One region of the Streptomyces sp. NPDC058145 genome, then DNA from elsewhere that is predicted to be linked to it. Evidence: riboswitches for the same ligand, from Rfam matches in the RefSeq annotation. Region 1 holds a riboswitch; each other region holds the start of a gene.
The links. A riboswitch is a leader RNA that binds a small molecule or an ion and turns the genes downstream of it on or off. The one in region 1 is predicted to bind cobalamin.
Positions count from the first base shown of each region.

Region 2: linked by a shared signal. The riboswitch ahead of ACFVVO_RS09100 (CbtB-domain containing protein) and the one ahead of ACFVVO_RS03690 (ribonucleoside-diphosphate reductase subunit alpha) in region 1 are both predicted to bind cobalamin.
Region 3: linked by a shared signal. The riboswitch ahead of ACFVVO_RS10585 (HoxN/HupN/NixA family nickel/cobalt transporter) and the one ahead of ACFVVO_RS03690 (ribonucleoside-diphosphate reductase subunit alpha) in region 1 are both predicted to bind cobalamin.

Region 1 is NZ_JBHVUH010000001.1:791,174-794,437, forward strand. It holds gene ACFVVO_RS03690 (ribonucleoside-diphosphate reductase subunit alpha) at 1-1,521, opposite strand, end outside; cobalamin riboswitch at 1,645-1,799, opposite strand; gene mctP (monocarboxylate uptake permease MctP) at 1,917-3,264, opposite strand, start outside.
Region 2 is NZ_JBHVUH010000003.1:491,291-494,554, forward strand. It holds gene ACFVVO_RS09090 (spore photoproduct lyase family protein) at 1-680, shown strand, start outside; gene ACFVVO_RS09095 (CbtA family protein) at 795-1,559, opposite strand; gene ACFVVO_RS09100 (CbtB-domain containing protein) at 1,585-1,806, opposite strand; cobalamin riboswitch at 1,842-1,993, opposite strand; gene ACFVVO_RS09105 (histidine phosphatase family protein) at 2,092-2,670, shown strand; gene ACFVVO_RS09110 (DUF779 domain-containing protein) at 2,766-3,125, shown strand; gene ACFVVO_RS09115 (phosphodiester glycosidase family protein) at 3,202-3,264, shown strand, end outside.
Region 3 is NZ_JBHVUH010000004.1:128,780-132,043, forward strand. It holds gene ACFVVO_RS10575 (glycoside hydrolase family 13 protein) at 1-312, opposite strand, end outside; gene ACFVVO_RS10580 (LAETG motif-containing sortase-dependent surface protein) at 570-1,496, shown strand; cobalamin riboswitch at 1,649-1,854, shown strand; gene ACFVVO_RS10585 (HoxN/HupN/NixA family nickel/cobalt transporter) at 1,883-2,968, shown strand; gene ACFVVO_RS10590 (nucleoside hydrolase) at 2,997-3,264, opposite strand, start outside.

The DNA of each region.
Region 1 (3,264 bases):
GGCGTTCGACCGGCCCGCCTGCTCGGTCGGGTAGAAGTTGATGTCGACCACGCGGTCGAGGAAGGTGACGGCCGTGCGGACGGTCTCGTCGAGCCGCTCCCAGTCGAGGTCGCCGGTCGCCGTGTCCACGAAGGCGCCGAGGTTGACCGACCCCAGGTTGCAGACCGCGGTCTCGCCGTCGTCGGTGACCTCCAGGATCTCGGTGCACAGGTTGGAGGAGTGCACGACATGGCCCGCGGTCGCCGTCTGGTTGGCGGTGCGGTTGGCGGCGTCCTTGAAGGTCATCCAGCCGTTGCCGGTCTGCGCGAGGGTGCGCATCATGCGGCCGTACAGGTCCCGGGCGGGCATCGTCTTCTTCGCGAGCCCGGCGGCCTCCGCCCTGCGGTACGCGGCGTCGAACTCCTCGCCCCACAGGTCGACCAGCTCCGGCACGTCCGCCGGGGAGAACAGCGACCACCGCTCGTCGGCGTTGACCCGGCGCATGAACTCGTCCGGGATCCAGTGCGCGAGGTTCAGGTTGTGCGTACGGCGGGCGTCCTCACCGGTGTTGTCGCGCAGCTCCAGGAACTCCTCGATGTCGGAGTGCCAGGTCTCCAGGTACACCGCGGCCGCGCCCTTGCGCCGGCCGCCCTGGTTCACCGCGGCCACCGAGGCGTCCAGCGTCTTCAGGAACGGCACGATCCCGTTGGAGTGCCCGTTGGTGCCCCGGATCAGCGAACCGCGGCTGCGGATACGGGAGTACGAGAGGCCGATGCCGCCGGCGTGCTTGGAGAGGCGGGCTACCTGGTGGTAGCGGTCGTAGATGGAGTCCAGCTCGTCCAGCGGGGAGTCGAGGAGGTAGCAGGACGACATCTGCGGATGCCGGGTGCCGGAGTTGAAGAGGGTGGGGGAGGAGGGCAGGTAGTCGAGCCGGCTCATCAGCCCGTACAGCGCGGCGACTTCGTCCACGGAGCGGGCGGTGTCGTCCTCGGCCAGTCCGGCGGCGACGCGCAGCAGGAAGTACTGGGGCGTCTCGATCACCTCGCGGGTGATGGGGTGGCGGAGGAGGTAGCGGCTGTGCAGCGTGCGCAGGCCGAAGTAGCCGAAGCGGTCGTCGGCCGCCGTGTCGACCAGCGTGTCGAGCCGTTCGGCGTGCAGCCGTACGAACTCCGCGGTCCGGTCGGCGACAAGGCCCTCACGGTGGCCCACGGCGACGGACCCGGTGAAGGACGTGACGCCCTGCGAGGCGGCCTCGGCGCGGATGGAGATGGTCAGCAGCCGGGCGGCCAGCCGGGAGTAGGCGGGGTCCTCGGAGATGAGGCCGGCGGCCGCCTCGGTGGCCAGCTCGCGCAACTCCGCCTCGTCGGCCCGGGCGGACCGGCCGCGCAGCGCGGCCGCGGCGACCCGGCCGGGGTCGGCGTGGGGGAGGTCGGCGGTCAGCTCGGTCAGGGTCCGCAGCAGCGCGGCACCGGGACCGTCGGTCTCCACCGGGGCTCCGCTCGCCGGGATGACTGAAGCCGGGTCGGCTGGCGCGATGGTCACGTGGGGCTCTCCCTCGCTCGGCACGGGGCCTTGCGGAGAGCAGGGGGCAGCGCGAGCGCGCACGGCGTCGCGTCCCCGGCCCATTCCGCGAGGCCCGGACGTCGATGAGCACCCGGACCGGACGGCCGGGCGCGCGCTGCCGACAGGTCCTCGGACTGAAACAGGCGTGCGGAAACACGCGAGTACACCGTTGCGGGACAGTTCCGGATTCGCACCGGATTCCCCTGGGCGACAGCGAGGATGAGCATACATCTTGTGCCAGCCTGCCGTGTCACCCCCACATGTTGTGCCTGTTGCGTGTTGTGGTGGCTCCGCAGGGTCAACTCGCATGACAGCGGGCCGCCGGGGGTCGTGCCCTCGGCGGCCCGCTGTCGGGTGGTTCGTGACCGGTCGCGCTAGTGGGTGCTTCCCGCGGTGGCGGGCGGGAGTTCCACCTCGACCCCCGGGTCGCCCGCGTCCGCCGTGTAGTCCTCCGGCCTGGTCTCGTCGAGGCCCTCCGGGGCCTTCACGGCCTTCAGGACGAAGGTGAGCACCACGGTGACCACGACGTTGAGCACGAACGCCGTGAGGCCGATGTAGCCGATCTCCCCGATGCCCGGGATCTCCTTCGCGGAGCCGCCGAAGTGCTTCTGGGTCGGCGAGGCCACCCCGTACGCGGCGAGCGTGCCGTACACCATGCCGACCGCCCAGCCGGCGAGCAGTGCCCAGCGGTGGAACCAGCGGGTGAACAGGCCGCCGACCAGGGCCGGGAAGGTCTGCAGGATCCAGATGCCGCCCAGCAGCTGGAAGTTGATGGCGACCGTCTTGTCCATCGTCAGGACGAAGACCAGCGCGCCCACCTTCACCAGCAGCGACACGATCTTGGAGACCCGGGTCTCCTCCTTCGGCGTGGCGTCCGGCTTGATGAAGTCCTTGTAGATGTTGCGGGTGAACAGGTTCGCCGCCGCGATGGACATGATGGCCGCGGGCACCAGGGCGCCGATGCCGATCGCCGCGAAGGCCACACCCGCGAACCAGTCCGGGAACATGTCCTCGAAGAGCTGCGGGATCGCCAGCTGACCGTTGGTGACCTTGACCCCGGCCGCGATCGCCATGAAGCCGAGCAGGGCCAGCAGACCCAGCATCAGCGAGTACAGCGGCAGGAGTGTGGTGTTGCGGCGGATCACCTCACGACTCCTGGACGACAGGGTCGCGGTGATCGAGTGCGGGTACATGAACAGGGCGAGCGCGGAACCGAGCGCCAGGGTGGCGTACGTCCACTGGCCCGCCTCCGGCGGGGCGAGCGCGCCGCGCGGCTTGCCGGTCGCCGGGTTGACCTGGCTGAAGGCGTCGCCCGCCTTGGCGAAGACGTCGTCGAACCCGCCCAGCTTGATCGGGATGTAGATGATCGCCACCGCGATGACGATGTAGATCAGCGTGTCCTTCACGAACGCGATCAGGGCGGGGGCACGCAGCCCGGACGAGTAGGTGTACGCGGCCAGCACGCCGAAGGCGATGAGCAGCGGCAGGTCCTTCACGAACCAGTTGGTGCTCTCGCCGCCGCCGACGCCCATCACGTCCAGCACCGCCTGGATGCCCACGAGCTGCAACGCGATGTACGGCATCGTCGCGAGGATGCCGGTGACCGCCACGGCCAGCGACAGGCCCTTGGAGCCGAACCGGCCGCGCACGAAGTCCGAGGTCGTGACGTAGCCGTGGCGGTGCGAGACCGACCACAGGCGGGGCAGGAACGTGAAGATCAGC
Region 2 (3,264 bases), on a different contig from region 1:
ACATCGCGCGACAGGGCCCCAAGCGGGAACCCAACCAGTGCGACGAGCAGGCGTGGGTCTACGACATCGGCGAAAACGGTGACTGCTCGGTGGACGCGCTGATCTGCGACAACACCGCCGACCTCGTGCACGCCTTCCGGCAGTGGCCCACTGCCAAGGCGTCCTTCGCCACCAAGTTCGTGAACCCGGATCTCCTGGCGCTGGATCCGCGGGGCCGCACCCGCGTGCGCTTCTCGGTCATGCCCGGCGAGGACTCCCGGCTGCTGGACATCCGGACGTCACCGGTGGCCGAGCGCATCGGCGCCGCGGCCGACTTCCTGGACGCGGGGTACGAGGTGCACTTCAACCTCTCCCCCGTGGTCCTGCGCCCCGGGTGGCAGGAGGCCTGGACCGAGCTGCTCCGCCAGCTCGACGACGTGCTCCCGGACCGGGTCAAACGGCAGGCGGCCGCCGAAGTGATCATGCTGACCCACAACCGGGAGCTGCACGAGGTGAACCTCGGCTGGCATCCGCGCGCCGAGGAGATGCTCTGGCAGCCCGGCATCCAGCAGGGCAAACGCTCCGAGAACGGGGCGCTGAACGTGCGCTACGACCACCTGGTCAAAGCGAGGGCCGTGGACGAGCTGCGCGGGCTCGTCGCGGCGCACGCTCCCTGGCTGCGCGTCCGGTACGCCTTCTGAGCAGGGCCCCGCGGTCCGCTTCTGACGACGGCCGCGGGGTCCGCGGCGAACGCGTGAGGCACCGGCCCGCGAGCGGGTCGGCGCCTCACGCCTCGCGCCGGAGCGCCGGGGACCTCAGTGGTGCGCGGCCGGGGCGCGCGGACCTGTGGCCTGCCGCTCGCCGGCCGTGCGCTGCGCGGTGAGCACGCGTTCCGCCAGGACGCCGAAGACCAGCCCGAAAGCGGTCCACAGGGTCGCCTGGACGGCCAGCGCCGCCAGCCGGAACTGCCACAGCAGACTCGGGGAGAAGTCCTTGGGGACCTCGTCGACGGCCGGCAGGAACGCGTAGGCGAGCCCGGCGACCAGGAGGAAGAACGCGCCCGCGGCCACCGTCGCGTTCCAGTTGCCCAGACGGGGGGCGAGCCGCTTGCCGAGGATCACCGTAGCGACCGCCAGCAGCACGCTCAGGACCATCATCAGGAAGTACAGCGTCGTGCGCTTGCCGATCGTGTCGGGGTCGCCGACGGACGGCGGGTTGGCCGGGTACTTCAGGAAGGGCACGACGTAGACGGCGACGAGGCCGGCGGCCGCCAGGAGCAGCGCGCTCGCGCGCGGCCCGAAGCGGCCGATGCGGCCCAGCGCGAAGCAGTAGGCGAGCGCGGCGATGCCGCCGAACGCGATGCCGTAGACCAGCACGCCGGTGGACAGGCCGGCGGTCGACTGCATCGTGCGGGAGACCGCCTCCATACCGTGTTCGTGGGAGTGCGCCTCTTCGTAGGCGATGGCCGAGTCGACCCGCGGCTCACCGAGGAAGTAGGCGACGACGAGGGCGAGCAGGCCCGCGGCGAGTCCCGCGAGCATGCCACGCACCAACAGATTCCGGACGGTTGCCGAGTTCATGAGCTCGTACGTTTCCTCGCCCCGGTCAGTGGCAGGGGAAGCCGAGCAGATGCCGGGCGTCGTGCACCCACTCGTGCACGTTCTCGCCGGACATCACGGAGGTCGCGCCCTGTTCGGCGCCGACGAAGTAAAGCAGGACCAGCATCAGGACGCCGAAGAAGACCGCCCAGGGGGCGATGGCGCCGATCGGCAGCTTGGCGGGAATGACGGTGGGGTCGGTGCTGGGCTGAACGGCGGACTGCGCCATGGCAGGACCTCCTGGGGAACTCGCGTCCCTGCTCGGTGGTGCACGGGACGACGGGCGGGTCTGACTTGCCCGGCTCGCACCAGGAGTGGTGTGAACGGGGCTTACAGTGGCGCGACCGTGCCGGATTCCCACCGGCTTCCGCATTCCGTCGTCGATATCGTCGCGAACGTACCGCGAAGCGCGGGTGCAGCCAAGGGCGCACGGGTGCGGGGCGGTGCGCCCCCGCAGCCGCCCTACGCTTGAAATCCCCGTGCCGAAAGGGCCGTTGCCCATGAAAGCGACCTCATGACGACCCGAGTGATGTTGATCTCACCGGCGATGAACCCGGCCGTGCGGGAGGCCCGCTTCGACGACGGGTGCTCACTCGAGGCGGCCGGCGCCGCGCGCGCCCGGTCGGCAGCGGACGAACTGCGGCCGGCCGCCCCGGTCCTCGTCTCCCCCACCGTCCGGTGCCGGGAGACGGCGGCCGCGCTGGGTCTCGACGCACGTGCCGAACCCGCTCTGGCCGGGCTCGACATGGGCCGCTGGCGGGGGCGGACCCTCGACGAGGTCGGCGCCCGGGAGCCGGAGGCGCTGGCCCGGTGGCTGGCCGACCCCGCGGCGAACCCGCACGGCGGGGAGTCGGTGCGCCTTCTGTGCGCCCGGGTCGGGGGCTGGCTGGAAGAGGCCGCCCGGTCCGCGGGCCGCACGGTGGCGGTGGTCGAGCCGGAGGTCGTGCGGGCCGTGACGGTGCGGGTGCTCGGCGCACCGGAGGCCGCCTTCTGGCGGATCGACGTACCGCCCCTGACCGCCACCGAGTTCACCGGCCGGGCGGGGCGCTGGAACGTGGCGCTGGGGACGGCGCTGGGCCGGGGTCGGGCCTGAGCGGCACCGGGACGTGAACCCCGCACGCTGGACGCGCCACTGACGACACGTGAGACTGAATGAGATCCGAGCTCCCGTGCTCCAGGACGGTGACCATGCAAGAGGAACTGCCCCGCGTCGAACTCACCCCACAGGCCGCGGAGCTGGTGCGCCGGCTGCGGGCCGAACACGGACCACTGATGTTCCATCAGTCGGGCGGCTGCTGCGACGGCAGCGCCCCCATGTGCTACCCGGACGGCGAGTTCCGTACCGGCGGTTCGGACGTGCTGCTGGCCGAGCTGGTGGTGGACGGCGTCGAGGAGCCCGTGACCTTCTGGATGTCACGGAGCCAGTACGAGGCCTGGAGCCACACCCGGCTGATCGTGGACGTGGTACCCGGACGAGGAAGCGGTTTCTCGCTGGAGGCACCCGAGGGCGTGCGTTTTCTCACCCGTTCTCGCGTAGTCGACGCCTAGCCGTCCCGTACGTCGCCGTCGTCTGGTGCACTTCCCCTGAGCACTGGTGACAGTTGACGAGGCATCAGGGGGCGCGGTGACGCGAGTTCGGCGGCAGACGGCGGCGGGCAGATCGGTTCTCACGGTTCTCACGGCGTTC
Region 3 (3,264 bases), on a different contig from region 1:
GTCGACGACGACCTTCAGGCCGAGCCGGTGGGCCTCGGCCACCACGGCGTCGAAGTCGTCCAGGGTGCCGAGGCGGGCGTCGACGTCCCGGGGGTCGGCGACGTCGTAGCCGCCGTCGGCCAGTTCCGAGGGGTAGAAGGGGCTCAGCCACAGGGCGTCGACGCCGAGCCAGGCGAGGTGGTTCAGGCGCTGGGTGACTCCCCTGAGGTCGCCGAGCCCGTCGCCGTCGGCGTCGGCGAAGCTGCGCGGATACACCTGGTAGACGACGGCCTGGCGCCACCAGTCGGGGTTCCGGGACGAGAGGTCTGCCATACGGGCTCCCTTCGGGAAGGACGACAGTACAGAGACTGTCCACATTGCCCGGAAAGGGAACCTTCAGGCGATGGGGAGTGGATCATTCCCCGTGTGATGAAGTTGTGACGGCTCCATGAACGAGCCCTGCATTCACGCAGGTTGACAGGTTTCAACAGGGCCGATCACCATGGCCTCACACTGTGGCGCATGTGACCAATGGGCCGCGTGTCTCTCTGACTTCTTCCGCTCACTCGAGCTTCTGCGATGGGATATCCATGTCCATAGCCAGACGTGTCACCGCGCGCCGCCTGCTGGGGACGGGCGCCGCGTCACTCGCCCTCTGCGCCGCCTCGATCGCCGCCGCCTCCGGCGCCTGGGCCCACGGCGCGCACGGCGGTGACGGCTGGAAGGCCGGCGGCCACTACGCGCCCGGCACCGGCGCGGGCACCGAGACCGGCACCGACCGCTGCCAGTTCTCGCTGGACGGCGTGAACTTCTTCGACTCGGTCAAGGTGGACGACCAGAACCTCAAGCCGACCGAGGACGGCAAGGTCCACGTCAAGGTCCGCGCCGCCGGGGACGCCGCCGGCTGCACCGCCTCACTCGCCTCCTACCTCGCCCACGGCGCGAGCTTCGCCACCTCCGGCGAGCAGGTCTTCGTCGACTTCGACACGGTGGCCGTCAAGCCGGGCGAGACCGACTCCCTCGATATCGCGGTACCGGACGCGGGCTGCTTCGCGCAGATCGACCTGTACCGGGGCGCGGTCAGGTTCGACGGCAAGTCCGACGCGAACGACGGCTTCGAGCACGGGGACCTGCCCAAGGGCCCGGACCACCCGGTCATCAAGGACAAGCTGATCGCGGCCTGGAACGGCGGCGCGAAGGACTGCACCAGCACCCCTGAGGAGCCGCAGTCCCCGTCGCCGAGCGCTCCCGCGCAGGACTCGCCCGCGCCGAGCGCCTCGGAGTCGTCCGCGGCACCGTCCCCGGCCTCCTCGGAGTCCGTGCCGGCCCCGTCCGCCTCCGCATCGCGGGCCGGCTCCGCACCCACGCCGGACGGTGGCGGTGACGACGGGGGCGACCTCGCGGAGACCGGTGGCGGCGGCGACTCGGGGCTGATCGCGGGCGGGGCCGCCGTGCTGGTCGCCGGCGGCGCCGCGTTCGTGCTCCTCGCGCGCCGCAAGCGGGGCGCCCAGGGCTGACCGTTCCCGCGGCGCACGCGCTCAGGGCTTGAGCGCCCACGACCCCCGCCGCTCGCGGCAGCCGCAAGGCCTGCGAGACGGCGGGGGTCGTTCCTCATGTGATCTTGGGTACCTGCGCCGGTGCGCGGCTATGCGGACGACCGCTCACCTGCCTACGGTGGGCGGGCCGTGGTGCTCGGGAAGTCGGTGACGGCCCCTCAGGGGTCCATGCCGACGCGGCCCTCGCCACTGTGATCGGGGAGTTCCCGTCCCGTCCGGCATCCGCCGGGCCACTGGCCGTTCGTACGGCTGGGAAGGCAGGGACGGCGAACGCACCACCCCGTAAGCCAGGAGACCGGCCACGGCAGCTCACGAGATGATCCACGAGGTGCTGGAGCGTGAATCCGATGGCCGATGCCGCTGCCTTCCGATGGCGACGCGAGGACACGATCAGGACGGCGGGGCTGCTGGCGGTGATCGCCGCCCTGCACGTCGTCGCCTTCGGGGTGCTGTTCCTGCTCGTCTCCCCCGGGCACTACAAGGTCGGCCAGGACGTCTTCGGCGTCGGCCTCGGCGTCACCGCCTACACCCTCGGCATGCGGCACGCCTTCGACGCCGACCACATCGCCGCGATCGACAACACCACCCGCAAGCTGATGGCCGACGGCAGACGGCCGGTGTCGGTGGGCTTCTGGTTCGCGCTGGGGCACTCCAGCGTGGTGGTGCTGCTGGCCCTGCTGATCGCGGGCGGCACCCGGCTCGCCGGCCGGGTCATGGACGAGCACTCGCGCACCCACCAGGTACTCGGCTTCATGGGCACGACGATCTCCGGCACGTTCCTCTACCTCATCGCCGCGCTCAACCTGGTCGCGCTGGCCGGCATCCTGAGGGTGTTCCGGGCGATGCGGTCCGGCACGTACGACGAGCGGGCGCTTGAACAGCACCTGGACTCGCGGGGGTTCATGAACCGGGTCCTGGGGCGGCTGACCAGGTCGGTCTCCCGGCCGGGCCAGATGTTCCCGCTGGGCTTCCTGTTCGGGCTCGGCTTCGACACGGCCACCGAGGTCACGCTGATGGTGATGGCCGGGTCGGGCGCGGCGGCCGGACTGCCCTGGTACGCGGTCCTGTGCCTGCCGCTGCTCTTCGCCGCCGGGATGAGCCTGTTCGACACCCTCGACGGCACGTTCATGAACTTCGCCTACCAGTGGGCGTTCTCCAACCCGGTCCGCAAGGTGTTCTACAACCTCACGATCACCGGGCTGTCCATCGCCGTCGCCTTCTTCATCGGCACCATCGAGCTGGTCGGCGTCCTGCACGAGAAGTTCGCCCTGGGCGACGCCGTGACCGGCTGGATCGCCCGGCTCGACCTGGACAGCGTCGGCTACGTCATCGTCGGGCTGTTCGTGGTGGTGTGGGCGGCGGCGCTGGCGTACTGGCGGCTGGCGCGGGTGGAGGAACGCTGGGCGTCACGGGTCCCGGCGACGTCCGACTGACCCCGGGCCCGCGACCCGTCCCCGCGGCTCACCCCGCCGGACCCCGAAACCCTTCGACGGTCTCCAGGTACAGCTTCACGAACCGGTCCACGTCCACCTCCAACGCCACGTCCACCAGGGCCTGTTCGCGGGCGCCCTCGTGGATCTCGGACTCGCCGGGGCGGGGGCGGCGGTCGACGAGCGTCTGGCCGCGGGCCGGACCGGGGGCCAGGGAGACCTCGACCGGCAGACGCCGGGTGGTGATGCCCCCCGGATCGGCGACCGCGCACACCGCGCCCGCGTCACCGAGTCCGCCC